2 regions of the Mycolicibacterium helvum genome follow, and region 1 is predicted to be linked to the other one. Evidence: riboswitches for the same ligand, from Rfam matches in the RefSeq annotation. Region 1 holds a riboswitch; the other holds the start of a gene.

Region 1 (15,152 bases):
ACTCATCGTGCGAGGAGTGGCTGAACGTCCGAGCCGACGAACGTGGCGAACGCCTCGATGTCGGCGCCGGCCGTGGGTTGCAGCACAATGGTATCGGCGCCGGCGTCGACCCAGCGGCGAGCAGCGTGAGCGATCTCCGCGGCAGTGCCGTGCGCAGTGATGTCAAGGGTCGGGTCGAATTCCCAATGCTTGACTTCGGCGAGAGCATCGGCCTTGGCGTCGGGTCCGGTGGTGCACACGATATAGACGACCACCGAATGCGGTTCGCGGACCGGACGCAACTGCCGTCCGGCCTCGACGTGGCGCAGCGATTGGCGCAACGCGTCGGGACTGGTGCCGCTGCTGATGACGGTCCCCGAGGCCAACTCCCCGCTCAACTGCAGGGTCTTGGCACCCGTGGCGCCGACGAGGACCTCGATGTCGGGGCTCGGCGGCCATTCGAGGCACACGTTGGACAATGAGACGTATCTGCCGGTGTAGTTGACCGTTTCACCGCGCAGCAGTGCGGTCAGGCAGCCGAAGTACTCGCGTAGGTAAGTCATGGGCGAGGCGACTTTCGCGCCGATCTGAGTCATCCAGTCCTGCACACCGTGGCCGAGCCCGATGCGCACGCGGCCGGGGTAGGTGCGCTCCAGGGTGGCGATCTCCATCGCGGTGAGCGCAACGTTGCGCATCGGCGCGGGCAATACTCCGACGCCGACGGAGAGCCGGCTGCTGTTGGCGAGCGCGATCGCGGCAGCCGAGATGCCTCCTGACGCGAAACAGTCCTCCCAGAGCCATATCTCATCGAGTCCGGCGGCATCGGCTGCCCGCGCCGCGGCCACTAGATCTTCCGGCGGGTACTGGGGCCGGAATACGCAGCCGACACGCGGCGACGCGATGGCGAGACCTGCTGGGTCTACCTGCGCTTCGGGTGCAGTCATCTGGCTTCCTTTCAAGTCCCCCCAGGCAGCGACGGAGAACAGTCGGCCTTCGGATTCGCAGGCCATTATGGCAGAAATTTTCACCAAATGCTCGCCCTGCCGAACGACAGTGTTTTATCGTAACGCTAGCAACCAGCCCCCACGCCTTCATGTCGGCAAACCGCCTCGAAAGACGAATGCAGGCTCCAAAAAGTGCCGAATTATCTCCTAGCACTGTGTAGCAATGCTTTCAGGCACTCGGTGCCGGCTCGGCAAGGTGGCGCGCCCGTCGCACCGAGTGCACGTTCGTCCTATGCCACTCGATCGAATGACTAAACGCGCGCCTCCACAGCGCTCGGTACTCCGAACAAAATCGACGGGAGTAACTACATGACCATCCGCGCACACGCTCCCGCGGCGGAGGCAACCGTTGCCTATGTCAAGGTCGTTGGGCCCACGCCCCGAATCATTCCCGTCGAGCATGAATTGCTGGCTTTCGCCGTGAGTTGGTTGCCCTACGGCGGCGGCCCGGTTGACGAGATCTGGATCAATTTCGGGATGACGCCTGACCGGTACAGACAACGGTTGCGTGAGTTGATCGAGAAGCACCTTGAGCATATCCATCCGACGACCGCTGAGCGACTGCTGCGCACTGAATGCGGGCTTTCCCACCTTTCAGCCAGTGAGGTGCTGGCACAGCGCGCGAACCCTCTAGTCGTGCTTGCCGCGTCGACTCCAGCGGACGATCCACGCCGGATTCATCCCTGAGATTGAGGATGATCGCGCGGCCGGCGGCCGAACTGTCGTAGTGAATGCAGCGCGAAGACGAACAGCGCACACCAGATCAACGCGAAGCCGGCCCACGTTGTCGCAGTGAGACGTTCGTGGCCGACAATCACCGCCCATGCCATTTGCAGAATGGGGGTCAGGTATTGCAGGAGCCCCACCGTGACCATCGGGAGCTGGTGAGCAGCAGCACCGAACAGCAGAAGCGGCAGCGCGGTCATCGGACCGCACGCGGCCAACAACAGGAAGTGGGTGGTACTGCCGGCCAGCTGTCCATGCCCGTTGATACCGAGGAGCGTCAGGTAGGCCACGGCGGGTGGCGCCAACACAATCGCCTCAGCAGTCAGGCTGGTGCGTGGCGGCAAGGGGACGATCTTCTTCACGACACCGTATAGCGCGAAGGATCCCGCCAGGCCCAGGGCGATCAGCGGCAGCCGTCCGTAGGCCACCGTCACGACGGCGACGGCGCCCACTGCGACAACGATGGCCGCAACTTGAGCGAAAGCAAGTCGCTCGCCGAAGGCGATCACGCCGATTGCGACACTTACCAGGGGGTTGATGAAGTAGCCGAGCGCCGCCTCGGTGACGTGTCCGGATAGCACGGCATAGATGTAGATGCCCCAGTTCGTGGAGATCAACGCCGCGGCGGCGGCGACCAATAGCCAAGTCCGAAAAGATGATCCGCGAAGCGATCCGAGTTGACGTCCCAACGCCAGCACCGCCACCATCAACAGCAACGTCCAGATCGCCCGGTGAGCCAGGATCTCCACGGGGGCCGCGAAGCCGAGCAGCCCAAAGAATGCCGGGAACAGGCCCCAGATCGTGTAGGCACCCAGACCATAGGCGAACCCCCGCGGCGTCCCAGCCGCCGCTAACACTCGACGAGGTTGACGCCGACGTTCGCGGCCAGTCCGCCGAGCGCTGTCTCCTTGTACTTGGAGCTCATGTCCCGGCCGGTGGAGCGCATGGTCGCAATCACCTGGTCCAGGCTCACCCGATGAGTGCCGTCACCGCGCAACGCCATCTTGGCGGCGGTTATCGCCTTGTTCGCCGAGATCGCGTTGCGCTCGATGCACGGAATCTGCACCAGTCCGCCGATCGGATCGCAGGTCAGGCCGAGGCAGTGCTCCATCGCGATCTCCGCGGCATTCTCGACCTGTGCCGTGGTGCCGCCGAGGATTTCGGCGAGCGCACCGGCAGCCATCGAGGCCGCCGAGCCGACCTCGCCCTGGCACCCGACTTCGGCCCCCGAGATCGAGGCCTGTTGTTTGTACAGCGAACCGATCGCGCCGGCCGCCAGCAGGAAGCGCACCGCCACGTCGTCGGGATCGATTCTGCCTGCCTTCGTGTAGTGCTCTGCGTAGTGCAAGACAGCGGGGATGATGCCGGCGGCACCGTTGGTGGGCGCGGTCACCACGCGGCCGCCCGAGGCGTTCTCCTCGTTGACGGCCAGCGCGACGAGATTGACCCAGTCCTCCGCGAATTCCGGTGATCTGCAGGGGTCTTCGCGAGCGAGTCGGTCATGCCAATGGTGGGCGCGGCGGCGAACCTGCAGACCGCCTGGCAAGGTGCCCGTGCGGACCATTCCGTGCGCCGCGCATTCGCGCATCGCGTCGCGAATGCGCAGCAGTTCCTTGGCGACATCCACCTCAGGCGCCAGCTCCCGCTCGTGGGCCCCCTGCACTTCACTGATCGATATGCCATGTGCAGCTGTGAGGGCTAGAAGTTCCTCGGCAGTTGAGAACGCGTACGGCGAGGTACGTTCGGTGTCACCGCAACTCGGCGTCTTTTCATCGTCGTCGACGATGAAGCCGCCGCCAACCGAATAGTAGGTGCGGCGCAACAGTTCGGCTTTCTCGGCGAGCGCCACGAAGGTCATCCCGTTGGGATGAAAGTCGAGGGTTTGCGCGGGACGACGAATAAGATCGTCGACACCAAGATTGACGGACAGCTGTCCCGCCACCCGCACCCGACCCGTCCGCCGTTGACGCGCCAATACCGCCGCCATGTCGTCGATGTCGATCGTCTCGGGATCCAGCCCCTCCAGTCCGAGCAAGATCGCGGGGAAAGTGCCGTGCCCGTCGCCGGTGGCCGCCAAGGATCCGTAGATGGTGATCGCGAACTCATCGACGTAGGGCACGAGCCGTGCGCTGCGGAGATTGGCCGCGAATCTCGAAGCAGCGCGCATCGGGCCCACAGTGTGTGAGCTCGATGGCCCGATTCCGATGGAGAACAGATCAAAGACGCTGATAGTCACGACTTCTCACAGTCCGGGGTAGAGCGGATAACGATTTGCCAGAGCTTGCACCTGCATCCGGATCGATTCCAGGTCGTCACCAACGCGCGAGATCAGCGCTTGGGCGATGAGGTCGGCCACGTACGCGAAGTCGGGCAGCGTGAAACCCCGCGCGGCCAGCGCGGCGGTGCCGATTCGCAGCCCGGAGGTCACCATCGGCGGTCGTGGGTCGAACGGGACGGCATTGCGGTTGACCGTGATATCGACCGCGGCCAGCCGATCCTCGCCCTGTTGGCCGTCGATCTCGGCATTTCGCAGGTCAACGAGGGCCAAGTGGACGTCGGTGCCTCCGGTGAGCACGGTGATGCCGTGACCGGTGACATCAGAGCTCCCCAGCCGCTCGGCGAGCAGACGGGCGCCGTCGAGGCAGCGTTGTTGACGTTGGACGAATTCGGGTTGGGCGGCCATTTTGAACGCCGTCGCCTTGGCCGCGATGACGTGCTCCAGCGGCCCGCCCTGTTGGCCGGGGAACACCGCCGAGTTGATCTTCTTGGCGATCGCGCCGTCGTTGGTCAGGATGATTCCGCCGCGAGGTCCACCGAGCGTCTTGTGTGTGGTGGAAGTGACGACGTGGGCATGCGGAATCGGAGAGGGGTGCAGTCCCGCGGCAACGAGTCCCGCGAAGTGGGCCATGTCGACCATCAGCAGCGCCCCGACTTCGTCGGCTATCTGCCGGAACCGGGCGAAGTCGAGATGGCGCGGATAAGCAGACCAGCCGGCGATGATCAGCTTGGGCCGGTGCTCGCGGGCGGCGGAGGCGACAGCATCCATGTCGATGAGGTAGTCCTCCTCGGACACCTCGTAGGTTGCGACGTTGTACAGCTTGCCGGAAAAGTTGATGCGCATGCCGTGGGTCAGGTGGCCGCCGTGTGCCAGCAGTAGACCCAGGATGGTGTCGCCGGGGTTCAGCAACGCATGCATCACCGCGGCATTGGCGGTGGCACCCGAATGCGGTTGGACATTGGCGAATTCGGCGCCGAAGAGGCCCTTAACCCGGTCGATGGCGATTTGCTCCACACCATCGATGTATTGGCAGCCACCATAGTAGCGCCGGCCCGGGTAACCCTCAGCGTACTTGTTCGTCAGCACCGATCCCTGGGCCTGCATGACCGACACCGGCGCATAATTCTCCGAGGCGATCATTTCCAATCCAGTTTGCTGCCTTGTCAGTTCGCGCCCGATGAGGTAGGCGATGTCGGGATCGAAGACATCGAGTGGTTCATTCAGGACACTCACGAGGTGGCTCCGTTCTTCTCGGCGTACTCCGCGGCGCTCAATAGTTCACCGGCGGACGTGGCGAGCACGGCGAATAACCAGCCCTCGCCGTAGGGATCGGTCGACACCAGCTCCGGATTCTCGACGGCGGATTGATTGACGGCGACGACCCTTCCGTTCACCGGTGAGAAAAGTTCGGAGACGGTCTTGGTGGATTCGACCTCACCGCAGGGCTCGCTGACGCTCACCTCGGTGTCGATCTCGGGCAGTTCGAGGAAGACCAGATCGCCAAGGTTGTCGACGGCCAGCTGGGTGATCCCGATGCGCAACGGCTCGGCAGAGGGCAGGGCGGCGACTGAGTCGAGGAGGACCCATTCGTGGTCGTCGGTGTAGTACCGATCGGTGGGCAAGTTGTCGGTCATCGTGAGTGATCCTTTCGGGTGGTCCAGGCCTACGGGCGCTTGTAGAACGGCGGAGCAGTGACGGTGAATTCGTTGGCCGTGCCGCGTATCCCGACTTGCAGAACGGTCCCGGGTTCGGAGTACGCGGCGTCGACATATCCGAGGGCAATCGGGTGGCCAAGGGTGGGTGACAATGCGCCAGAGGTGATGGCTCCGACCTCGGCGCCGTCGCGCTCGACGGTGTATCCGGCACGCGCGGCACGCCGCCCAGTGCCGGTCAACCCGACCAGGCAGCGTGCCAGCGGCGCCTTCGAGAGCCGTTGAAGCGCTTCCGAGCCGACGAAATTCTTGCCGAGTCTCAGCATTCGGCCCAGGCCTGCCTCGTAGGGGTTGGTGGCCTCGGTGAGTTCGTGTCCGTAGAGCGCCATGCCCGCTTCTAGCCGCAGGGTGTCGCGTGATGCGAGTCCGGCAGGGATGCCACCGTGTGCCGCCGTGACGTCGACGAGCGCATGCCACAGTCCGACCGCTCGCGCGTTGGCGACGTACAGTTCGAACCCGTCCTCACCGGTGTATCCGGTACGGGCCAGCAGGACATCGATGCCCGCGACGACGGCGGGCGTGCTCGCGTAGTACTTCAAGGCGGACAACATGCCGGGGGCGTCCCCGTCCATCATGGCGGTCAGGATGGCCACTGATTCGGGCCCCTGGACAGCGATCAATGCCGTATCACCGGATTCGTCGAATACATCGGCATCGAACGCGGCTGCACGCGAGCTCAATTCGGCGTAGACAGTCGCCGCATTCGATGCGTTGGCGACGACCAGGAAATCGTTGTCGGCGAGCCGGTAGACGACCAGGTCGTCAACCACGCCGCCGTTCTCGTTGCACAGCAGCGAGTACTTGGCACGTCCCACCGGGACCGCAGACAGTTCACCTACCAAGGCGTAGTCCAGCGCGGCCGCCGCGCCGGGTCCGACCACGTGGATCTCTCCCATGTGGGAGAGGTCGAACACACCGGCCGCGGTGCGCACGGCGTGGTGCTCCTTGAGGTCGCTGCCGTACTTCAGCGGCATCTGCCAGCCGGCGAAGTCGGTGAAGGTGGCTCCCAAGGACCGGTGTTCGGCCAGGAGAGGCGTTTCGTGGGTCATACGAGTACTCCGTCTTCGATGGGCGTGGTGCTGACGAACGCCTCCGGCGGTGGGCAGGAGCACGCCAGATTGCGGTCGCCGTAGGCACCGTCGATGCGCCGTACGGGTGGCCAGTACTTGACACCGCCCGGTGGCGGCACCGGGTAGGCGGCTCTGCGTCTGCTGTAGGGCAAGTCCCAGTCATCGGCACAGATCTGCTCACTGGTGTGTGGCGCCTGACGCAACGGGCTGCGCTCCAATTCCCAACGGCCGGTGGCCACCTCGGCGATCTCGGCGCTGATCGCGATCATCGCGTCGATGAAGCGGTCCAGCTCGCCGAGGCCCTCCGACTCGGTGGGCTCGACCATCAGGGTGCCGTTGACCGGAAACGACAGCGTCGGGGCGTGGAAGCCGTAGTCGATGAGCCTCTTCGCGACATCCTCAGCGGTGACGCCGGTGGCTTTGGTGAGGGCACGAAGGTCCAGGATGCATTCGTGGGCTACGAATCCGCCCGGTCCGGTATAGAGCACCGGAAAGTACGGGTCGAGTCGTCGTGCCAGGTAATTGGCCGAGAGCACCGCGGTCTCGGTGGCAGCTCGCAGCCCGTCTGGACCCATCAAGGCCAGATAGGCCCAGGTGATCGGGAGGATTCCGGCCGATCCGTAATTGGCCGCCGACACCGGGCCCACGGGACCGTCTCCGGCCAGTGGATCCGAGGGCAGGAACGGTGCAAGGTGCGCGCGCGCCGCGACCGGTCCGACGCCGGGGCCTCCTCCCCCGTGCGGGATGCAGAAAGTCTTGTGCAGGTTCAGATGTGAGACATCACCACCGAAGTCACCCGGACGGGCCAGGCCGACAAGGGCGTTGAGGTTGGCGCCATCGATGTAGACCTGGCCGCCCGCCTCGTGGACCAGGTCGCAGACCTGGCGAACGTCGGGTTCGTAGACACCGTGCGTGGATGGGTAGGTGATCATGATCGCCGCGATACGTTCGTCGTGGATCGCGAGTTTGTCGGCTAGATCGGTCAGGTCGATGTTGCCCGTCTGCGCGGTCGCCACGACGACGACCTGCATTCCCGCCAAAACTGCCGACGCGGCGTTCGTACCGTGCGCGGACTGCGGGATCAGACAGATGGTGCGGTCCACATCCCCGCGAGACTGGTGATATCCGCGGATGGCGAGCAGACCTGCCAGCTCGCCCTGGGAGCCGGCGTTGGGCTGCAGTGACACTCGGTCGTAACCAGTGATCTCGGCGAGCCAGTGCTGTAGTTCCTCGACGAGCCGGCGGTAGCCGCGGGTCTGCTCCGACGGCGCGAACGGGTGGATGCCCGCGAAACCGGGCCAACTGATCGGTTCCATCTCCACCGCAGCGTTGAGCTTCATCGTGCACGATCCCAACGGAATCATCGTGCGATCCAGGGCGAGATCCTTATCCGACAGCGTCCGCAGGAAGCGCATCATCGCTGTCTCTGAACGGTAGAGGTGGAAGACCTCGTGCTGCAGGTACGGTGACGTCCGCGCGAGATGCGCGGGTAGGTCGGCAGGCGAGCTCGGTACCGGTCGAGCACCGAAGGCGGCAAGCACCCGGGATACGACGTCCTCGGTCGTCCTCTCGTCACACGAGATGCCAACGTGGGCAGCGTCGATGCGACGCAGGTTGATGCCGTCGGCGGCGGCGCGAGCCACGATCTTCTTGGCGCCGTGGCCGACGCGGACGGTCAGCGTGTCGAAGTAGTCGGCGTTCGTGACGGCGAGACCCAACGTGGCCAGCCCGGTGGCGATCGCCGCGGCGTGGCCGTGCACGCGGCGCGCAATCGACGCGAGACCGTCAGGCCCGTGGTAGGCGGCATACATGCCGGCCACGTTGGCGAGCAACGCCTGAGCCGTACAGATATTGCTGGTCGCCTTGTCACGGCGGATGTGTTGCTCACGAGTCTGCAGTGCCAGACGGTAGGCCGGCGTACCGTCGCGGTCGCGGGACACTCCGACGAGCCGGCCGGGCAGCATCCGTTCCAGTCCGTGGCGTACGGACATGAAGCCAGCGTGGGGTCCACCGTAAAACAGTGGCACGCCGAAGCGTTGGGCCGATCCCACCGCAATGTCAGCGCCTTGGTCTCCAGGGGGCGCGAACAGCGTCGAGGCCAACAGGTCGGTGGCCACCGCGACCAAGGCACCCCGTTCCTGCGCATCGGCGACGACGGCAGTCAAGTCCCGGACTACTCCGCTGGCACCCGGGTTCTGCATCACGACACCGAAGAAATCGCCATCCGGTAAGCCGACACCCACGTCGGCCCGGATCACCTCGATGCCGAGTGCGGCGGCGCGTCCGGCCACGACGGCCGCCGTCTGCGGGAAGCACTCGGTGTCCAGCACCACGGCTGCCGAACCCGAATCCTTGCTCGCGCGGCGCATCAAGAGGATGGCCTCCACGACCGCGGTCGCCTCGTCGAGCAGGGACGCTCCCGCGACGGGCAGACCGGTGAGGTCAGCGACCATGGTCTGGAAAGTCAGCAGTGCTTCCAGCCGCCCCTGAGAGATCTCGGGCTGATACGGGGTGTAGGAGGTGTACCAGGCCGGAGACTCGAGCATGTTGCGACGCAGCACCGGCGGGGTGATCGTGTCGTAGTAGCCCAAGCCGATCATCTGAACGCACGTCCGGTTCGTGGCAGCGATGTGTGCCAGCTCGGCGAGCACCCCTTCTTCGGATCGCGCCGCGGGCAATGTGAGTGCAGCCGCCGTGCGGATCGACGAGGGCACCGCAGCCTCGATCAACTCGTCCAGAGTGCCGAGACCGATTGCGTGCAGCATCCGGTGCTGTTCAGCCGGGGTGGGTCCGATATGACGGTCAGCAAAAATCAGTTGCGTTGAAGTGTTGAGCGACAAGGGATCTCTCCAAGTTCGTGCTCGCATCAGCGAGCTGTCCTTGATGGACCCTCCCCGCTCTGTCCTTGGACCTGAGAGATTTGCAGCGCCGTTCGGGCGCGCTCTTCACCTTCGGTAAACGCCCCGCTGGGGGCGCTTTCTCCAGAGTTGCCTCGTCGCAGCGGTACTGGGGCCTGAGAGATTCCCGGGGAGGACTTGCTCCTACGGCGCCTCCGATTCGGAGGTTCTCCCGCTGTGAGTCGATAGCGTCTTCAATTGTGGTGGAACCTATGAAACCACACCGTTCGGAAAACCGAGCGAAATCTTGCTAATTCACACGCACCGCTAGCCGCACCATGCGCCAAGACGGTACATTCGGCCCATACGATCGCCGGAGCAGTCATTAGCCCACTTCCGATGTGGGGTCGCCGCATGCCGGACCCAGCGCACCGCGAGCCATCTGACCCCGTTCGTCATTCCGATCGGCGATCACTCTGATCCCGTAAAAACTTCGCCTTCCGTTCGGCCTACCGAACAAAAGATGCGATTTCGGCTTGATTTGTTCGGCAGCCACGTCTACTGTCATCGGACATGAGCTCCGTCACACGCGCTGGAAGCGCACGGCTCCCCCGGCCGAATGTGCTGGTTATCGGCACCTTCGACACGAAGGCCGACGAATTATGTGCGGTGGCGGACCTCATCGAGGAGTTTGACGCCACCCCCCTGTTGCTCGACACCTCCGCTCGGCACGCCGAACACCCGTCGACCGCCGCACTCAAGGGCCGACGTTTCATCGACCAGGACACTGTCGCCCTGGCCGCCGGAAGCAGCATCGACGAGATCAGCGCCCTGCCCCGTGGCGCGGCCGTCTCCGCACTGCGGGCGGGCGTCGGCGCCCTGCTCTCCCATCTGCATGCCGACGGTGAGATCGACGCTGCGATCTGCATGGGCGGCGCCGGGATTCATATCGCAGGACCGGCCCTGCAGGAACTGCCGGTGGGCTTTCCCAAACTGATCGTGTCTCCGTTGGCCTCCGGAAGCCGCACGTTCGAGCCCTACGTCGGGATCCGTGATGTCGCGGTGATGCACTCGGTCGTCGACATCATCGGCGTCAACACCATCACCTCCCGGATCTACCGGACTGCGGCCGGTTACATCGTCGGGGCCGCCAAGGCCGCCATGGGCGTGAGCACTTCCGCCGCCGCCGACAACGGCAATTCCCGGCCGCTAACCGTCGCGGTGTCGATGAATGGCAACACCACCGGACCGCTGATGCGTGCTCGGGCGTACCTCGAAGAGCGCGGCATCTCCTTCATCGCATTTCACGCCAACGGGACCGGTGGACGCGCACTGGAAGACGCCGTCCGGACCGGACAGGTCGACGCCGTCCTGGACTACACCACCACCGAACTCGGCGCCAGCCTCGTCGGCGGCTTGATGGACCCCGGGCCCGATCGCATGGAGGCCGCAGGTCTGGCCGGGCTGCCCCAGATCCTGGTCCCCGGCTGCACCGACTTCATCACGTGCGGTCCGATGAGCGCGGCGACTGCCGAATTTCCCGACCGCACGTACTTCGGGCATAACCCCGAACTGACTCTGGTGAGACTCACCGCCGACGAAATGACCGCGCTAGCCAAAACATTCGCTTACAAGGCGAACAAGGCTACCGGTCCGACACACGTATTCATCCCCACTGGCGGCTTCTCAGTTCCCGACGCCCCGGGTAAAGCGTTCTGGAATCCGGAAGCGGACGGCGCCTTCATCAACACACTGCGCGCGAACCTCGCCGACCACGTCGCGCTGACCGAACTCGACCTGCATATCAACGACGATGCGTTCATCGATCAGGTACTGGCGGTCTTCACTTCGATGCTGCGCGCGCAGCACACACACCCACCCGCGTTTGCCTGAGGCTTCCGCAATAAACACCCAATGAGAGGTAGCAATGTCCATCGGTAAAGATCTCCGCCTGCGTCGCATCATCGACCCCGCCACCAATTCCTCGGTGATGTTCGCCTTCTCCCATGGCACGAGCGTGCCCGAAGTCATGTCTGGGATCGAGGATCCCGCCACGAGCTTCCGAAAGGTCCGCAACGGCGGCGCCAACTGTGCATTCCTCACCCCGGGCCTGCTTCAGTCCCTCTCCCCCGTCATTGCCGAATCCCCCGAGGTCGCCATCGTCGCAAAGATCACCGCGACCGCGACCCGCGGCGAGAAGTCCCACCAGGAACGGCTCATCGCCTCGGTCGAGCACTGCGCCACCCTCGGCGTCGACGGTGTCGTCGCGCTGCTCCCGTTCGCCCCGGAGAACGAGGCCGACGTGATCTCGCTGACCGGTTCCATCGGCGAGAAGTGCCGCGAGTACGGACTGCCGTTCATCGCCGAGGCCGAGTTCCCGAACGCCTACTTCGGCGACGGCAAGGACTACCAAAGCACGTGGGGATTGTCCTACCTCAAGCGCAGTGCACGCCTGTGCGTCGAACTGGGCGCCGACATCGTGAAGACCAACTGGCTGGGTAGCCCTGAGGAGTTCTCGCCGATCGTCGACTGCGTCTCGGGGACCCCGGTCATCGTCGCCGGCGGCTCCCGCGAGTCCGATCTCGCGCTCCTGCGCAAGGTCAAGGCCGCCCGTGACGTCGGTGCCGTCGGAACCTCAGTGGGCCGCAACATCTTCCAGCACGCCAACCCCACCGCGATCACCGCCGCCCTGGTGGCCGTCCTGACCGGGGCGAGCAGCCCCGAGGAAGCCGTCGAGTCCAATCCCGAACTCAGCGCCGACCAGGTGCTAACCGCCGCACACTGACCTGACCCCCTGCTCATACGGAACTAGAAGACGGAGCTAACGATGAAAGCGGTTGTTCTCGAGGCGGAATGGAGCCCGCGACCGGGCGCACGCATCTCCGAGGCCGATCACGCCCGGAGATGGGCAGCGATCGCCAACGACGCTTACCGCAACCCCACCGTCGACGTCCGAGAGGTGCCCGACCCAGGGGCACCAGGTCCCAGCGAGCTGGTGTTGGAGGTTGGCGCCTGCGGCCTGTGCGGTTCGGACGTGCACATGTTCGAGACCGACGACGAGGGCTATCTGCTGTTGCCGTATCACCTCAAAACACCCGTCATCACCGGCCATGAGTTCGCCGGTCGGATCGTGGCCAAGGGCAAGGACGTTCATCAGTTCGAGGTGGGCGGACTCGTTGCCGTCGAGGAGATCCAATGGTGCGGCAAGTGCCGGGAATGCCGGGGGGGTTACTGGAACCAGTGCGGTTACATCGAGGATCTCGGATTCACCCTCGACGGTGGCTTTGCCCAGTACGTGAAGGTCGACTCGCGGTTCGCCTGGTCCCTCGACGGTGTCCTCGAACGCTACGGTGACGAGGACACCGCCCTCGAAGTCGGCGCGCTGACCGAACCGACAAGCGTCGCCTACGAGGGGATGTTCACGCGCGCTGGCGGTTTCAAGCCCGGCGGCTCGGTCGTCGTGTTCGGCGGAGGTCCGATCGGATTGGCCTCCGTAGCACTGGCTGCCGCGGCGGGCGCCGCTCAGATCTTCGCAATCGACCCCCTCCCGGGCCGACGCGAGCTGGCCGGCAAGATGGGCGCCACCCGGGTCATCGACCCGTCGAGCGAGGACCCCGGCGACGTCGTGCGAACGGCCACCAAGGGTGACGGTGCGGCCATGGTCGTCGAGGCCAGCGGAAACTCCAAGGCCGTGATGGGCCCGATCGAGGACACCCTCGGCGTCGGCGGCAAGGTGGTGATCGCCGGAATGGACGCTCAGCCGGCGACCATGAATCTGATCCGCTACATGCTCAAGGCCGGCTCGGTCTACGGCACCGTCGGCCACTCCGGGTCGTGGAACTTCCCCAACGTCATCAACCTGATGGCCGCCGGGCGAATCAACATGGAAAACGCGATCACGCGTCGCTTCCCCTTGGCCGGACTCGTCGAGGCCATTGATGAGACCAAGGCCCGCGGCAACGGAAAGATCCTCGTCAAGCCGCAACTCTGACCCGGGCGCCGATCCGGCGAACCCGGATCGGCCGCCCGCTCCAAATTAATTGAATAGCACCATGATTACGGTCCGATCTGCATCGGACCAACCGATGAAAGGTTATAACGTGGCCGAACTGCACTCCCGCTTGCTGACCGATCTGGCTCCCCCGGATATCCAGGAGTATCTCTCCACCGGGGACACCATCCTGGTGCCCATGGGAGCCGTCGAGATGCACGGCTACCACCTGCCGATCGGCACCGACATCTACAACGCGATGGAGGTCTCCAAGCGCGCCGCGAACAAGGCCAACGTCCTGTACGGCCCACCGATCTGGACCGGCTACAGCCCGCACCACCTCCGCGAGCCCGAGACCGGCCAGGGCACCCTGACCTTCCGCGGCGAGACTCTGCGCGCAGTCATCCACGACACTGCACGCTCGCTGATCCACCACGGCTTCAACAGGATCATCTTCGTCAACGGCCACACCTCCAACACCAAGGCCACCGACGAGGTATTCCGGCAGCTGCGCTACGAAACGGGCGCACTCCTGGGCATGTTCAAGCCCTACGGTGAGCGTTACCTCGGCATCATCGAGGACCTCATGGAGAACTCCAAGGAGGAGACCGCCGGCTGGCACGCCAGCGAGCAGGAGACCTCGATCATGATGGCCTACAACCCGGCCAACGTGAAGCTCGAACGGGGGATAGACACTCGCGCACAGGCACCCGATTGGTTGCCCTCGTCGTTCAAGAAGGTCGACGCCAGCCCCGACGTGGAGTTCCAGGGCTACGAGTACTTCTACTTCCCGATGGAGCACCAGGAGATGGCCCCGCACGGCGTCATCGGCAATCCCTTCCGCGCCACCGCCGAGAAGGGCGAGCAGATCTTCGAGCGATTCTCCGATCACCTCGCGGCTGCAGTCGAGGAACTCAAGAAAGTCAAGGTCGATATCCGCAACCGCAAGTACGTTCAGAAGGCCTGACCCGCGACGGCGAAGCTCCGCCACAGGCCCATCTCAAACACCCGCCCCCAGGAGAAGTGGATTTATGACAATCAGTTGGAAAGCGAAATCCACACCGTCATCGACGGTGAACGGCGCGGAACGTGGGCCTGTGGTCGAGCTTCGCAACGCCTCTAAGTTCTACGGCCACATCTGTGTCGTCGATCAGATCAGCCTGCAGATCCAGGAAGGCGAGTTCTTCTCGCTCCTGGGCTCCAGTGGCTGCGGCAAGACCACAACGCTGCGGATGATCGCCGGCTTCGAGGAGCCGTCGATCGGCGAGGTTCGCATCGCAGGCAAGGACGTCACCGACGTCCCTCCCTACCGGCGACCGGTGAACACCGTGTTCCAGAACTACGCGCTGTTCCCACACATGAAGATCGCCGACAACGTCGCCTATCCGCTCAAGATGCAGAAGGTCTCCAAGTCCGAGATCAAGACCCGAGTCGGCGAAGCCCTGGAACGAGTTTCGATGACGGCAGCATCGGGTCGTCTCCCCCATCAACTCTCCGGCGGCCAGCGCCAACGCATCGCCCTGGCACGCGCACTGGTAGCCCAACCTCGGGTCCT
Region 2 (15,152 bases), 1.6 Mb from region 1:
TGGTGTGGACAAGGTCGTCGCCGACCTGACTCCGCAGAATCAGGACTTGCTCGCTCGCCGCGACGAACTGCAGGCCCAGATCGACAAGTGGCACCGGCAGCGGATCATCGGCGGTATCGACGCCGGCGAATACCAGCAGTTCCTGCGCGATATCGGGTACTTGCTGCCCGAGCCAGCGGACTTCACGATCACCACCTCCGGCGTCGATGACGAGATCACCACCACCGCTGGACCACAGCTGGTGGTCCCGATCCTCAACGCCCGCTTCGCGCTGAACGCTGCGAACGCCCGCTGGGGCTCGCTGTACGACGCGCTCTACGGCACCGACGTCATCAGCACCGAGGGTGGCGCCGAACCGGGCGGCAGCTACAACAAAGTTCGCGGTGACAAGGTCATCGCGTACGCCCGCAACTTCCTCGACCAGGCGGTGCCACTGGCGGAAGGCTCCTGGGCCGACGCAACCGGAATCAGCGTCGCTGACGGCGCACTCGACATCGCCCTGGGCGACGGGAAAACCACCGGTCTGGCCAGCCCGGAGAAGTTCCTCGGTTACACCGGCGAACTCGGCTCCCCGGCGTGGTCGGTGCTGCTGGTCAACAACGGCCTGCACATCGAGGTCCTGATCGACCCAGAATCGCCGATCGGCAAGACCGATCGGGCCGGCATCAAGGACGTCGTGTTGGAGTCGGCGATCACCACGATCATGGACTTCGAGGACTCGGTGGCCGCCGTCGACGCCGAGGACAAGGTGCTGGGCTACCGCAACTGGCTCGGTCTGAACAGGGGCGATCTGGCCGAAGAGGTCAGCAAGGGCGGCAAGACGTTCACCCGGGTGCTCAACGACGACCGGACGTACAAGACTCCGGACGAAGGTGAAATCACTCTGCCCGGCCGCAGCCTGCTGTTCGTCCGGAATGTCGGGCACCTGATGACCAACGACGCGATTGTCTTCGATAAGGACGGAGCCGACGGCGCCGAAGTTTTCGAAGGCATCCAGGACGCCCTGTTCACCGGCCTGATCGCCACACACGGTCTCAAGGCGCAGGACGGCAGCCCCCGGCAGAACAGCCGGACCGGCTCGATCTACATCGTGAAGCCGAAGATGCACGGCCCCGATGAAGTTGCCTTCACTTGCGAACTGTTCAGCCGCGTCGAGGACGTGCTTGGCCTGCCGCAGAACACCATCAAGGTCGGCATCATGGACGAGGAGCGCCGCACTTCGGCCAACCTCAAGGCCTGCGTCAAGGCCGCCGCCAACCGGGTTGCGTTCATCAACACCGGCTTCCTGGACCGCACCGGCGACGAGATCCACACCTCGATGGAAGCCGGCCCGATGATCCGCAAGGGTGCCATGAAGACCCAACCGTGGATCCTGGCCTACGAAGACCAGAACGTCGACGTCGGGCTGGCGACCGGGTTCTCCGGCCGGGCCCAGATCGGCAAGGGCATGTGGGCCATGACGGATCTGATGGCGCAGATGGTCGAGCAGAAGATCGGTCAGCCCAGGGCCGGTGCGACCACCGCGTGGGTGCCGTCCCCGACGGCGGCGACACTGCACGCCATGCACTACCACTACGTCGACGTCAACGAGGTGCACAAGGAGCTCGCCGGCCAGACCCGCACGACCCTCGACGATCTGCTGACGATCCCGCTCGCACAGGAACTGGCCTGGTCGCCGGAAGAGATTCACGAAGAGGTCGACAACAACTGCCAGTCGATCCTCGGCTACGTGGTGCGCTGGATCGACGCCGGTGTCGGCTGCTCGAAAGTGCCCGACATCCACGACGTTGCGCTGATGGAAGACCGTGCCACCCTGCGGATTTCCAGCCAGCTGCTGGCCAACTGGTTGCGCCACGGCGTCATTACCCCCGACGATGTACGGGAGAGCCTGCGCCGGATGGCCGCGGTGGTCGACGAGCAGAACGCTTCCGATCCCGAATTCCGCCCGATGGCACCGGATCCCGAGGGCAGCATCGCCTTCCAGGCAGCTCAGGAGCTGATCCTGGCCGGCGCCGCGCAGCCCAACGGCTACACCGAGCCGATCCTGCATCGGCGGCGCAGGGAGTACAAGGCCAGCGCCTGAGAAGCAAGCCCGCACCGCACGACCGTTGAGACGAAAGAGGATCAAGCACCGCCATGGGCAGGCACAGCAGACCCGGACCCGGGGAGTCTTTCGGTGAACCGGACGAGCCTGCCGAGGTACCCGAGAGTCCCACCGGCAGATTCGCCCGCCCGAGCGACGATGTCGCCGCCGCCGGTGACGGGGGTGCCGGTGACGGCGGCTACGAGCCGTCACCACTGACCGACACCGCCCGTCGGCGAATTGCCGCATTCGAAGGCGGCCACCGTAGCGAGACCGGCCGCCGCGGGGTGAGCCTCGGTGTGATCGCCGCGTTGGTCACCGTGGTGGTGGTCGTCGGCGCGGTGATCCTCTGGCGGTTCTTCGGCGACGCGCTCTCGCACCGGTCGACCGATGCCGCCGCGAAGTGCTTGGCCGGCGCTGTCAACGTCGGCGTGGTCGCCGATCCGTCGATCGCCGCCGACGTCGCCAAGTTCGCCGAGGGTTTCAACGCCGTCGTCACCCCGATCGGCGATCGCTGCGTGAAGATGGTGGTGACCGCGGCTGATTCAGATCGGGTCGTCGACGGATTCGTCTCCGACTGGCCCGGCGACCTCGGCGAACGTCCGGCGCTGTGGATACCCGCCAGTTCCATTGCCGAGGCACGGCTGCAGGCCACCGCCGGTAAGCAGGTGGTCAGCGACGCCCGCTCGCTGGTCAGCTCGCCGGTGGTCCTCGCGGTGCGCCCGCAGCTCAAAGAAGCGTTGGCTCAACAGGGTTGGGCGGCCTTGCCAGGCCTGCAGAACAACCCCGCGGCGCTGGACTCACTGAACCTGCCTGGCTGGGGTTCACTGCGGCTGGTGCTGCCGACTGTCGGCAATGCCGACGCCACCTACCTTGCCGCCGAGGCCGTCGCCGCGTCCTCGGCGCCGGCGAACGCGCCGGCCACCGCGGGCCTCGGTGCTGTCAACGCACTGCTGGCCGGTGCGCCCAAGCTGACCGACAACTCCGCCGATGCGGCCTGGAAGGCTCTGTTGGGCGCAGGTGACGCAGCCGGCGCGCCGGTGCACGCCGTGGTGACCACCGAGCAGCAGCTGTTCGGCCGAGCGTCGGCAGCCGACGCCAAGAACAATGTCGCCGAATGGCTGCCCTCGGGCCCGGTCACGATCGCCGACTACCCCACCGTGCTGCTGTCCGGGACGTGGTTGTCCAGCGAGCAGGTCAGTGCCGCCAGCGAATTCGCCCGGTTCATGCGTAAGCCCGAGCAGCTGACCGCGCTGGCGAAGGCCGGTTTCCGGGCCGAAGGCACCACCCCGCCGGGCAACGACGTCGTCACCTTCCCCGAACTGGGGGCACCGGTGTCGGTTGGCGACGAATCGGAGCGCGCCACCCTGGCCGCGGCGGTGTCCAACCCGGCCACCGGATCAGCCACCACGATCATGCTGAACCAGGCGATGGGCGCCGACGAGGGCGGAAAGTCACGGCTGGCCAACGTGGTGGCCGCGCTGAACAACCGCATCGGCGCGCTGCCGTCGAACGCCGCGGTGGGACTGTGGACGTTCAACGGGGTCGAGGGCAAATCGTCGGTGCCGATGGGACCGCTTACCGATCAGGTCAACGGGCAGCCGCGCTCGGCGGCATTGACCGGCACGTTGGCCGGACTGGCACCGTCCGGCAGTGGCGCGGTGTCGTTCACCACGCTGCGCCTGGTGTACGGCGAAGCGCTGACCAACTTCCGTGACGGACAGTCCAATTCGATATTGGTGATCACCCAGGGCCCGCACAGCGACCAGACACTGGACGGTCCGGGTCTGGTGGCCTACGTCAAGTCGGCGGTCGACCCGGCCAAGCCGGTGGCGATCAACGTCATCGACTTCGGCGACGACTCCGACCGGGCGACGTGGGAGGCCGTAGCGCAGACGTCGGGCGGTTCGTATCAGAACATCGCCACGTCGGACTCGCCGGATTTGGCGACCGCGGTCACAACGATGCTTTCCTAATCGAGGTCCAGTAACCGCTTTGCGCCGGCGGTGAACTCGTCGGGCACCTCGATCTGCGGGTAGTGGCCGATGCCGGGCAGTTCAATCACCTCGGCGGCGGGCCGCAGCTCCCGCAGGCCGGCCAGCACGTTGGTGGTGGCGACGGGATCGCCGGTGGCCCAGAGGAATCCCAGCGGCTTGTCCCAGTCGCGTACGGCTCCGTGCCAACGTGGCGCGAAGCGCACCCGCTCGTCGAGGTAGGCGCACAGCAGGTTGAGAATGCGATGGCCGTTGTCGCGAGCCAGCAGTGCCCACTGCGCCTGGGCCTCCCCGTCGGACAGCGGGTGCGCGGGGCTGAACAGCTTGGCGAAACCGCGCAGGAAACCGCGTTCGTTGGTCAGCCTGGCGAGAACAGGGCCGAACGGGCCGCGCAGGATCTTCTGGCTCGGCCGCAGGCTGGCTCGCTCGATGATGACGCTGCCGTTGGTGAGCACGGCCCGCTGGATCTCGAAGGGCAGCGTGCCTGAGACGTCGCGGGCCAGCAGTTCGGTGGCCACCGACGTGCCCATGTCGTGGGCGAGCAGCACCACCGGGCCGGGCGCGACGTCGGCGACCGCCTGCTGCACGATGTCAGCTTGCTCGAGCAGGCTGTAGCGGTGCGGCCGGGGCTTGTCGGACAGTCCGAAGCCCAGAAAGTCCAGGGTCAGCCAGGCCCGGTCACCGAGCCGGTCGACGACGCCGCGGAAGTCGTAGGAGCTGGATGGAAAACCATGCAGCAGAAGGACAGCGGGGCCCCTTCCGGGCTGGGATCGCACGAATACCGACCCCGCGCTGGTGGACAGCATCCGCCCACCCTCTTGCCACTGGCGAACACTGGCAGGCAGCACAGGGTGACGCTATCAGGCGAAGGCCTCCACCGGCGGGCACGAGCACACCAGGTTGCGGTCGCCGTACGCCCCGTCGATGCGGCGCACCGGCACCCACACCTTCGGGCGGAACTGCTTGCCCAGCGGATAGGCCGCCCGCTCGCGGGTGTACGGATGTGTCCACTCGTCGACCAGCAGGCACTCGGCGGTGTGCGGTGCGTTGTGCAGCGGATTGTCGTCAGCGGGCCAGTCGCCCGACCCGACCTTGTCGATCTCGGCACGAATGGCGATCATCGCTTCGCAGAATGCGTCCACCTCGGCCAGACTTTCGCTCTCGGTAGGCTCCACCATGAGCGTGCCCGCCACCGGGAAGCTCATCGTCGGCGCATGAAAACCGAAGTCCGCCAGCCGCTTCGCCACATCGTCGACAGTGACACCGGTGGCCTTGGTGATGCCGCGCAGATCGAGGATGCACTCATGGGCCACCATGCCGCTCTCGCCGGTGTACAGCACCGGGTAGTACTCATCGAGGCGTCGGGCGATGTAATTGGCCGACGCGATCGCCGTCAGAGTCGCGTTGCGCAGGCCGTCGCCGCCCATCATCCGGATGTATGCCCAGGTGATCGGCAGGATCGATGCCGAGCCGTACGGTGCCGCCGACACCGCGTGCCCCTTCGGCAGCTCCTCGGCCAGCGGGTGGCCCGGCAGGAACCCCGCCAGGTGGGAACGCACCGCCACTGGCCCGACGCCGGGACCGCCGCCGCCGTGCGGGATGCAGAACGTCTTGTGCAGATTCAGGTGGCTGACGTCGCCGCCGAACTTGCCCGGCCGGGCCAGCCCCACCAGAGCGTTGAGGTTGGCGCCGTCGATGTAGACCTGCCCGCCGGCGTCGTGCACCGCCGCGCAGACATCGGCGATGTCGTGTTCGTACACCCCGTGCGTGGACGGGTAGGTGATCATCAGCGCGGCTAGCCGCTCGGCATGCTCGGTGACCTTGGCACGCAGGTCGTCAAGGTCGACATCGCCGTTCTCCCGGCAGGCCACCACGACCACCCGCATGCCGGCCATGGCCGCCGAAGCGGCGTTGGTGCCGTGCGCGCTCGACGGGATCAGGCAGACATCTCGACCGCTGTCGCCGCGGCTCATGTGGTAGTCGCGGATGGCCAGCAGACCCGCGTACTCACCCTGCGATCCGGCGTTGGGCTGCAACGAGATTGCGTCGTATCCGGTGAGACCCGTCAACCACGTCTCCAGGTCGGCGATCAGCTTGCGCAGCCCGGGGGTGTCGCCGGCCGGCGCGAACGGGTGCTGGCGGCCGAATTCGGGCCAGGTGATCGACTCCATCTCGGCGACGGCGTTGAGCTTCATCGTGCAGGAGCCCAGCGGAATCATGCTGCGGTCCAGTGCAATGTCCTTATCGGCGAGCGCGCGCAGGTAGCGCATCATCTCCGTCTCGGTGCGGTACCGATGGAACGCCGGGTGAGTGAGGAATTCACTTGTCCGCGAATCGATCTCAGGACCCGCGTAGTTTCCAGCCACCGGGGCGGCTCCGGTGAAGGCCTCGAGCACCAGTGCGACGTGTGCGGCCGTGGTGGCCTCGTCGCAGGTGATCGACACGTGGTCGGCGTCCACCCGCCAGATATTGATGCCGCGGCCCTTGGCCTCGGCCTGCACCGCGGCGGCCCGGCTTGGGACATGCGCCAACACGGTGTCGAAGAAGGTGTCGTGCACAACGTCGACGCCGGCCGCACTCAGGCCGGCGGCCAGCGACCGGGCGTGACCATGCACGCGCCGGGCGATCCCGGTCAAGCCCTCAGGGCCGTGGTAGCTGGCGTACATCGCCGCCATCACCGCCAGCAACACCTGCGCGGTACAGATATTGGACGTCGCCTTGTCGCGGCGGATGTGCTGTTCGCGGGTCTGCAGCGAAAGCCGGTACGCCGCTGCGCCGTCGCTGTCGACCGACACCCCCACCAGCCGGCCGGGGAGCTGGCGCGCATGCTTGGAGTGCACCGCAAGAAAACCGGCGTGCGGACCGCCGAATCCCATTGGCACACCGAATCGTTGGGCACTGCCGTAGGCCACGTCGGCGCCGAACTCCCCCGGCGGGGCGATGAGCGTCACCGCCAGCAAGTCGGTGCCCAGCGCCACCAGCGCCCCGCGCTCGTGGGCCTGCTCGACCAGCTTCGACCAGTCTGTCACTCGCCCGCTCGCACCGGGCAGCTGTGCGATGACACCGAAGAACTCACCTTCGGGCAGCCCGTTGCGCAGGTCGGCGGTGACGATCTCGATGCCCAGCGGCTCCGCGCGGGTCGCCAGAATGGCCGCGGTCTGTGCGAACAGGTCTTCGTCGACTGCCAGCCGGTTGGCCGGCCCCCGCGTCCCGCGGTGCATCAGCGTCATCGCCTCGGCGGCGGCGGTGGCCTCATCGAGCATCGAGGCGTTGGCCAGATCCAACCCGGTGAGATCGGCGATCATGGTCTGGAAATTCAGCAGCGCCTCCAGCCGACCCTGGCTGATCTCCGGCTGGTAGGGCGTGTAGGCGGTGTACCAGGCCGGGTTCTCCAGGATGTTGCGCAGCAACACCGGCGGCGTCAGAGTGTCGTAATAGCCCTGCCCGATCATCGACACGGCGATCGTGTTGGTGTCGGCCAGTGCCCGCAGCTCGGCCAGCGCCTCATGCTCGCTGACCGCGGCGGGCAGCTGATCGAGGCCGGGCGCCAGGCCGTTTGCGAGCGCGTCGAGGATTCCGGCTGGCAGCGCCTTGGCGGCCAGGTCGTCGAGCGAGCCGACGCCGATGACGTCGAGCATGGTCGTAACCGCGTCGGAGTCCGGTCCGATATGACGATCGGCGAACGTGGGCTGGGTGTGATCGGACACGGATGGGCTCCTGACTCGGGCGGACGCAGCCGTCAGCGGCGTCCTCTCCCTCTGTCGTCCACCCAAAACCGGGCGCCTGAGAGATTCGGCTTTGAGAGCCTTTCCCCATGGGCGGGCAACCGCGAGGTCACCGCTTTCCAGAGGCATCGTGGCCACGCGCGGTCCTGGGGCCTGAGAGGTTGACGGAGAGGTGTTGCTCCTTCGGCGTCCGTGACTGGCGGCCACGAAGCTCTCCCGCGCGAGGGCGATACGCCGCTGATTCTAGCCGATCTTGCGGTCGCGGCTCTTACGCCGCGAGGCCAGCTCGTCTTCGGGCGAGGCGATCGATTCGCCGCCGTCGGCACGCTCGCCGGGGAAGTCCGCGATGGCACCGGAGAGTTCCCGCATCGCACCACTGACCGCGATGCCGAACACACCCTGCCCACCCTGCAAAAGGTCGACAACTTCTTCGGCGGACGTGCACTCGTAGACCGTTGTGCCGTCCGAGAACAGCGTGATGTTGGCCAGGTCCTGCACGCCGCGCTGCCGCAGATGATCGACGGCGACCCGGATGTTGTGCAACGAGATGCCGGTGTCGAGTAGACGCTTGACGATCTTGAGAACGAGGATGTCTTTGAACGAGTACAGCCGCTGGCTGCCGGACCCGGCCGCGCCGCGGATGGATGGCACCACCAGCGAGGTGCGGGCCCAGTAGTCCAACTGGCGGTAGGTGATTCCGGCGATCTGGCAGGCACTTGGGCCGCGGTAGCCGACGAGTTCGTCGGGCACCGAATCATCGGGGAACAGGCCTGGCTGCACTGACTCACCGACCGGTGCGCCGACGGCCGAATCCGCCTTGAAAGAACCAGACGTCGCGCCGGCAAGGTCCAACTGTCCCTGACGTGGCTGCTCGCCCACGATGCTTCCTCTCGCCGTTCGAACTCTTGCCCCGCTAACCGCTCCACCAACCGCGTAAGCCCAGCGTCCGAGTTCATCGAGCATACGCTTGTCGACGGGCAGTCGCGCTCGTCGTCGTGATGAAAGTATGGCTGCCCTTGAGCGCGCTCCCCGGCATCCGTCGCGCGTGTCGAACCGCTACCGGCCAAGTGAGACGCATCCGTGATCTTGGCGTTCACCAGCCATGGGGCCCGAATACCCGATCAGGTCGCCTTGAAATCGTCCGGGGACACGCTGTCGAGAAACTCCTTGAATTTCTCGACCTCGTCCTCGCGGACGGCACCGGTGGACTCCTCGTCGCTCTCGTCGGGAATCAGCAGCCCGGCCTCGGCCAGCACGGCCTCTTCCACATAGATGGGCACCCCCATCCGCAGGGCGATCGCCACCGAGTCCGACGGGCGGGCCGAGACCTTGATATCGCGGTCGAAGATCAAATCGGCGTAGAAGGTACCTTCCCGTAAATCCACGATGCGCACTTCCTTGAGTGAATGCCCAAGTGCGCCAATGAGATCACGGATCAGGTCATGGGTGAGCGGCCGAGAATGCTCGACGCCCTGCTGTTCCAGCGCGATCGCGGTGGCTTCGGACTGGCCGATCCAGATGGGCAGGTAGCGGTCGCCGTTGGATTCCCGCAGCAGCAAAACCGGCTGGTTCTGGGGCTGCTCGACGCGGATGCCGACCACACGAACCTCACCCATATGTGTCTGACCTCCGCGCTCCCGTTGCCATCAATCGGAGTCTAGTCCTCAGCGGTCGAGAACGTCTCGTACAGCGGACTTGATCAGCGACGTGTGCAACGTGATTGCCAGGGCCGCGACTTCGCGCGCCAAGTCGTCGGCGCGGTCGCGGGCACCGGTCTTTGACGCCTTGCCCACCGGGCCGGCGATCTGGGCGATCAGGTCGGATTGGCGGTCGGCTGCCGACCGGAATGCCCGCAGGTGCCGCGGTTCGACGCCGTACTCCCCCAGTGCCCGCGCGCACTGCGCGATGACCACCGAGTGTTCGTCGAACAACCCGCCCGGGCCGGTGGTGATCACGCCTGCCTTGCACAGTGCAACCACCAGCTCCTCGTCGACCCCGGATCGCTCCAGCAGGTCTTCTCGGCTCAGGCGAACCTGGGTGCGTGCGGCGTCGTCGTCGTCCGCGGAGTCACCCGAGACCGTCACCAATCGCGGTACGGCGTAAGGCGATCCGACGTGCGGCAGTTCGCCGTCAGGCAGGGCATCGAGCTGTGCCTTGATGACCTTCAGCGGCAGGTAATGGTCGCGCTGCGCGGTCAGGATGAACCTCAACCTGGCGCAGTCGTACGCGGTGAACCGCCGATATCCCGATGCGCTGCGCTCCGGCGTGACCAGACCTTCGGCTTCCAAGAATCGAATCTTGGAGATCGTCACGTCCGGGAAGTCCGGTCGCAGCAGGTCCAGGACCGCTCCGATAGACATCCCGGCGAGCGCGGGAGTATCGGGCTGCATCATCAGCTCTTCGCGCGAGCGCTCTTCGCCGACACTAGCTTCCCGGACCACCTTCGTCGTCGGACGGCTTGGGTCCGGTGAGGAACACCAGCCGGAACTTGCCGATCTGGACCTCGTCGCCATTGGCAAGCGTGGCCGAATCGACCGGTTCCCGGTTGACGTAGGTGCCGTTGAGGCTGCCGACGTCGACGACCTGGAATTCGTTGCCGTCCAACCGGAACTCGGCATGCCGACGGCTGACGGTCACGTCATCGAGGAAGATGTCGGAGTCCGGATGGCGACCGGCCGACGTCGTCGGCTGGTCCAGGAGGAACCGCGAGCCCGCATTCGGTCCGCGCTTGACAACCAGCAGCGCCGAGCCGACCGGGAGACCCTCCACCCCGGATACTGCGTTGTCGCCGCTGGCCGCCGCCGGGGCGTCCAGCTCGTTGAGGAAGTCCGCGCGGAAGACGGATGTCGTCTCCACGGTGACTTCCTCAGACGTCTGGTCCGCCCCAGAGTTCTGGTCCTTGTCCGTCACCCGTTGCTCCTCACTAGCTGCCGTGGCGATACTTGGCGGGGTGCCCGCACAAGGCGCCCGTCCGCCTCCACCATCACTTACGTCGACCGTACCGCGCAGTGGTCGCCGTTGTGCCCACCACCGCCGGATCAGTGGTTGGCAGGCACCCTAACAATTTCATTCGGTCACTGTGCCCCGATAGGCGTCCGCATCAAGCAACGCCGCCAACCCCTGGTCGAGGGTATCGCCGTCGACCTGCAAGTCCAACAACCACCCCTGACCGTAGGGGTCCGAGTTCACCAGCCCGGGGTTTGCCTCCAGATCGCCGTTGACCGCAATCACTTTGGCGGTGACGGGAGCGTAGAGGTCCGAGACCGACTTCGTCGACTCGACCTCGCCAAACGACTCACCGGCGGTGACAGCGCTGCCGACGTCGGGTAGCTGCACATACACCACGTCGCCCAGCGAGGACTGGGCGAAGTCGGTGATGCCGACGCGCACGGTGTCGCCACCGGTGCGCTGCACCCACTCGTGTTCGGCGGTGTAGTGCAGATCGGCTGGGATTTCGCTCACAGTGCTCCTCGGTGTCGGACGCTCATTTGACGGGCTGAGCGTATTGGCGGGCTTTCGGTTGCCGCAAGGTGGTGATGTCCAGCCGGTCGGATTGCGAGACGGTCATTTGCCCGCCGACTCGCTCGACGCTGTCGACGGCGCCGCCCGGGATGTTCATCGCCGCAGCCAGGGTGGGTGGATCACCAATGGCCAGAACAGAATACGGCGGGCTCAAAGTTTGCGTGTCGATCTCCAGTGCGCCGGGGCTGCCGACTACCCAGCTGTCCACCCCGATCCGCACCGCCCGCTGCCCGGACCGGATCTCCATGGCTTCGGCCCCGGCGGCGCGCAGTTCGTTGATGACATCAAGCATGGTTTCCGGCGCAACGCCGGGTCCGGGATCGTCGATGGTGATGCTCACCCCGGGCCCGGTGGCGCCGACGGTGCCGATCATGATCGATAGCGCGGCCAGCCTGGCCTGGGCGTTCTGGATGGCCGCCTGGTCACTGCTGCCTGCGGTCTGCATCGCGGTAAGAGTTCGCTGTAGCTCGGCCACCTCGGTGTTGAGCGCCGCCTCACGCTGCTGCAGTGAGCCCAGTAGGACCAGGAGATCGGCCGGGCGCGCGGTGTCCAGCGCGTCGCCGGACTCGGTTTGCCGGACTTGGGTGGCGATGCCGATGCCAAGCACCAGACACAGCAACACGCCCAGCACGCCGAACACCAGCTGAGTGCGGCTGCGGGGCCATCGCGCCGGAGGCGGTGTGGGGCCAGGGAGTTCGTGGCGCCCATGCTCGGTCGCCACGTCCTCCCGCGTGTCCTCCCCCGCGTCCTGCCCGGCGCTGTCGGTCACCTCACGCCCCGAACAGCTTGCGCCGCAATGCCGCGGCGTTACCGAAGATGCGGATGCCCAGCACGACGATGATCGCCGTCGACAGCTGGGTGCCCACGCCCAGCTGATCGCCCACGTAGACGATCAGCGCGGCGACGAGCACGTTGAACACGAACGAGACGACGAACACCTTGGGGTCGAAGATCTTCTCCAGGTAGGCCCGCAAACCGCCGAACACGGCGTCCAGCGCGGCGACGACGGCGATCGGCAGGTAGGGCTGGATGACTTCGGGGACGCTGGGATGCAGCACCAGGCCCAGCACGATGCCGACGATGAGTGCGGCGATTCCAATCATGTGTGCCTTCCCAATACCCGGGTCGCTTCGCTCCTGCCCACCGGTCCCAATACCCGGGTCGCTTCGCTCCTGCCCACCGGTCCCCTATGACCCGATCTGCTTGGCAAATTTAATCTCTCGGACTGCGCCGGCGGGCAACGACAGGCCGTCACCGCTGGCCACGCTCACCCCGACACCGTAGGACGCCTCCAGCAGTCGCAGCCGCTGCAGGCCGCTGCTGTGGTCGAAGGTATCCCGCATCCCGTTCGGCGGTCCCACCGCGAGAATCGTGTACGGGCTGCTGATCGGATGATTGTCGACCAGGATGGCGCCACCCGCTTGGCGGATCGTCACGTTGGGCCCCATTCGCACGCCGCCGACCGAGATCGCTTCGGCCCCACTGGCCCACAGCGAGTTCACCACGAGCTGCAGATCGCGATCAAGGATGACTTGGCGGCTGCCGGGCACCCGCTGGTTGGCGACATCGGAGAGGCCCCGCCCCATCCCGGGGTCGGTGACCGTGATGGTCAGACCGGGGCCGATGACGGCGGTGGTGGCCGCGGCCAGACTCAGCGCATCGAGCCGGCTGAGCAGGTCTCGCCCGGTGGTGTCGTCACGCAACTGGCGGCGCTGAATGTCGTCGGCCTGGGTGGCCAGCTCATCGCGGCGGTGAGTGAGCCGGTCGGTGGTGCCCTCAGCGGATCGCACGCTGGCGGCGAGTACCTGTTGGGCTGCGTTGACACCGGGAGCGGTGGTCCGCGCCTGCGCCACCGCGGCGGCAAACACCGCAGCGATCAGCAGGGCGGCCAGCGCCTGCCACCCGCGGGTGGCGATGGGGCGGCGGGAGCGGCCGGTGCGCTCCCGTTCGGCGGCCGCCGCGGCATATCCGGGGTCGAGGTGTTCGGTCAGCAGCGACCGCAGTAGCCCCGGCAGCGGGATCAGCGTCGGCACGCGGTCGGCGCCAGCCGGGTAGGCGTGCAGGCCGTGGCGTTCGCTGCGGCCGGCCAGCGGGTCGTAGCCGCCCAGCGCGCTGTTAGGCGCGGGCATCGCTGACGCCTGCCCTGGGCAACGTGGTCACCACCAGGCGTACCTGCAGCAGATAGAGGACCGCAGACCACAGGTACATGCCGACGCCCCAGATCAGGAATCCCCAGCCGCAGGCGCCGATCACCCGGCTCCACAGGGCATCCCACTGCCCCAGCAGCACCAGGGGGAAGCCCGACATCAGCGCGAACGTCGCTGCCTTACCGATGTAGGTGACCGGAAGCGCGGTCAGCCCGCGGCTGCGCACTATTGGCAGCGTTGCGGCCAGCACGAGGTCACGGCCGATCAGCGTGATCACCAGCCACCACGGCACGACGCCCGCCGCGCCGAGGCCCAGGGGAACGGTGATCATGTAGATCCGGTCGACCAGCGGGTCGAGCAACTCCCCCAGCCGTGACGACTGGTTGGCCACCAGCCGCGCGATCTTGCCATCGGCCCAGTCGGAGAATCCGCTGAACATGAGGATCGCCACCGCGAGTGCGTAAGCGTGGGTGACCAGCAGCAGGTACAGGAATACCGGCACCAGGACGAGCCGGATGACCGACAGGACGTTCGGGATCGTCAGCACCCGATCGCGGCCGTGGCGCGTCATGAGGAGAACCTAACGGAAAACCCCGGGCAGGCTCAGCGCAGACAACGTGTCGTCGTTGAGTGGGTTGTCGTGGACCATGTAGGTCCACGTCGAGGTCGGGCGGGCCAGTTTCGACAGGTCCAGTCCCTGCTCCTCCTCGAGGATGTTGGCGGTCTCGAACGTCTGCTGCGACGCCTCGATCGCGTCGGCGGCCAGATTCGCGAACGCGTCCACGGCCATCCGGTGGAACTCGTCGAGCGGGTTCTGCCGGCCAAGGGCCCGCAGGTGGATACTCTCCCGGATATCGGACAGGTAAGCCAGGTGATCGGCCCAGCCGCGGTCGAGGTGGAACAGCATGATCTGGCGGCAGATCGTCTCCAGCTGCTCCTCGCTGGATTTCTCGGACAGCTCCTCGTAGCGGTCCGGGGACAGGTCCTTGAGCTCGTTGCGGGCCGCCGCCGTGCTCAGCAGGGTGTTGCGGCGCTCGACGATGATCGCGCGCTGCTGGGCGATGAGCTGGTTGTAGCGCCAGGTGTTGGCGTGCACGTCGAGCAGCCTGCCCTCAGCCACCCGCTGGGCGTGGTCGAGCAGGCTGCCGGCCTTGGCGCTGATGATCTTCCCGGCGTCGTCGGCGTCGGTGGGCAGCTTGCCTGAGTCCAGATGCGCGAGGACGACGTCGTCCTCCCAGCTGGCGAAGAACACCGACGAACCGGGGTCGCCTTGGCGCCCGGCCCGGCCACGCAGCTGGTTGTCCAGCCGTTCGGTGAGATGCCGCCCGGTGCCGATGACGTGCAGGCCACCGAGCTCGGCCACCTTCTCTTTTTCGGCGGAATGGTCGGATTCCTCAGATCCACCCAGCCGGATGTCGGTGCCGCGACCGGCCATCTGCGTGGAAACGGTGACCGTGCCGAGCTTGCCGGCCTCCGCGATCACGGTGGCTTCTTCCTCGTCGTTCTTGGCGTTGAGCACGACGGCCGGAACGCCGCGGCGGATCAGCCGCTCGTGCAGTTCCTCGGATTCGGCGACGTCATGGGTGCCCACCAGAATCGGCTGCCCGGTGGCGTGCACCTCGATGATGTGCTCCATGATCGCCTCGATCTTGGCCGCCGCGGTGATGTAGACCCGGTCGGC

The links. Region 1 has a riboswitch for glycine ahead of gcvP (aminomethyl-transferring glycine dehydrogenase). Riboswitches for the same ligand answer to the same signal wherever they lie in the genome.
Region 2: linked by a shared signal. The riboswitch ahead of gcvP (aminomethyl-transferring glycine dehydrogenase) and the one ahead of gcvP (aminomethyl-transferring glycine dehydrogenase) in region 1 are both predicted to bind glycine.

Annotation. Positions count from the first base shown of each region.
Region 1 is NZ_AP022596.1:4,026,132-4,041,283, reverse strand. Features, by position in the region: gene G6N38_RS18985 (LLM class flavin-dependent oxidoreductase) at 3-923, opposite strand; gene G6N38_RS18980 (DUF3263 domain-containing protein) at 1,293-1,670, shown strand; gene rarD (EamA family transporter RarD) at 1,661-2,566, opposite strand; gene G6N38_RS18970 (L-serine ammonia-lyase) at 2,560-3,945, opposite strand; gene glyA (serine hydroxymethyltransferase) at 3,952-5,220, opposite strand; gene gcvH (glycine cleavage system protein GcvH) at 5,217-5,621, opposite strand; gene gcvT (glycine cleavage system aminomethyltransferase GcvT) at 5,651-6,748, opposite strand; gene gcvP (aminomethyl-transferring glycine dehydrogenase) at 6,745-9,636, opposite strand; glycine riboswitch at 9,761-9,851, opposite strand; gene G6N38_RS18945 (Tm-1-like ATP-binding domain-containing protein) at 10,180-11,499, shown strand; gene G6N38_RS18940 (class I fructose-bisphosphate aldolase) at 11,534-12,391, shown strand; gene iolM (scyllo-inosose 3-dehydrogenase) at 12,434-13,597, shown strand; gene G6N38_RS18930 (creatininase family protein) at 13,707-14,564, shown strand; gene G6N38_RS18925 (ABC transporter ATP-binding protein) at 14,695-15,152, shown strand, end outside.
Region 2 is NZ_AP022596.1:5,657,226-5,672,377, forward strand. Features, by position in the region: gene G6N38_RS26640 (malate synthase G) at 1-2,083, shown strand, start outside; gene G6N38_RS26645 (substrate-binding domain-containing protein) at 2,137-4,059, shown strand; gene G6N38_RS26650 (alpha/beta fold hydrolase) at 4,056-4,883, opposite strand; gene gcvP (aminomethyl-transferring glycine dehydrogenase) at 4,938-7,784, opposite strand; glycine riboswitch at 7,826-7,933, opposite strand; glycine riboswitch at 7,934-8,031, opposite strand; gene G6N38_RS26660 (MerR family transcriptional regulator) at 8,046-8,681, opposite strand; gene G6N38_RS26665 (bifunctional nuclease family protein) at 8,924-9,418, opposite strand; gene ftsR (transcriptional regulator FtsR) at 9,467-10,195, opposite strand; gene garA (glycogen accumulation regulator GarA) at 10,227-10,712, opposite strand; gene gcvH (glycine cleavage system protein GcvH) at 10,869-11,264, opposite strand; gene G6N38_RS26685 (DUF881 domain-containing protein) at 11,287-12,093, opposite strand; gene G6N38_RS26690 (small basic family protein) at 12,095-12,427, opposite strand; gene G6N38_RS26695 (DUF881 domain-containing protein) at 12,512-13,453, opposite strand; gene G6N38_RS26700 (CDP-alcohol phosphatidyltransferase family protein) at 13,440-14,042, opposite strand; gene secA2 (accessory Sec system translocase SecA2) at 14,052-15,152, opposite strand, start outside.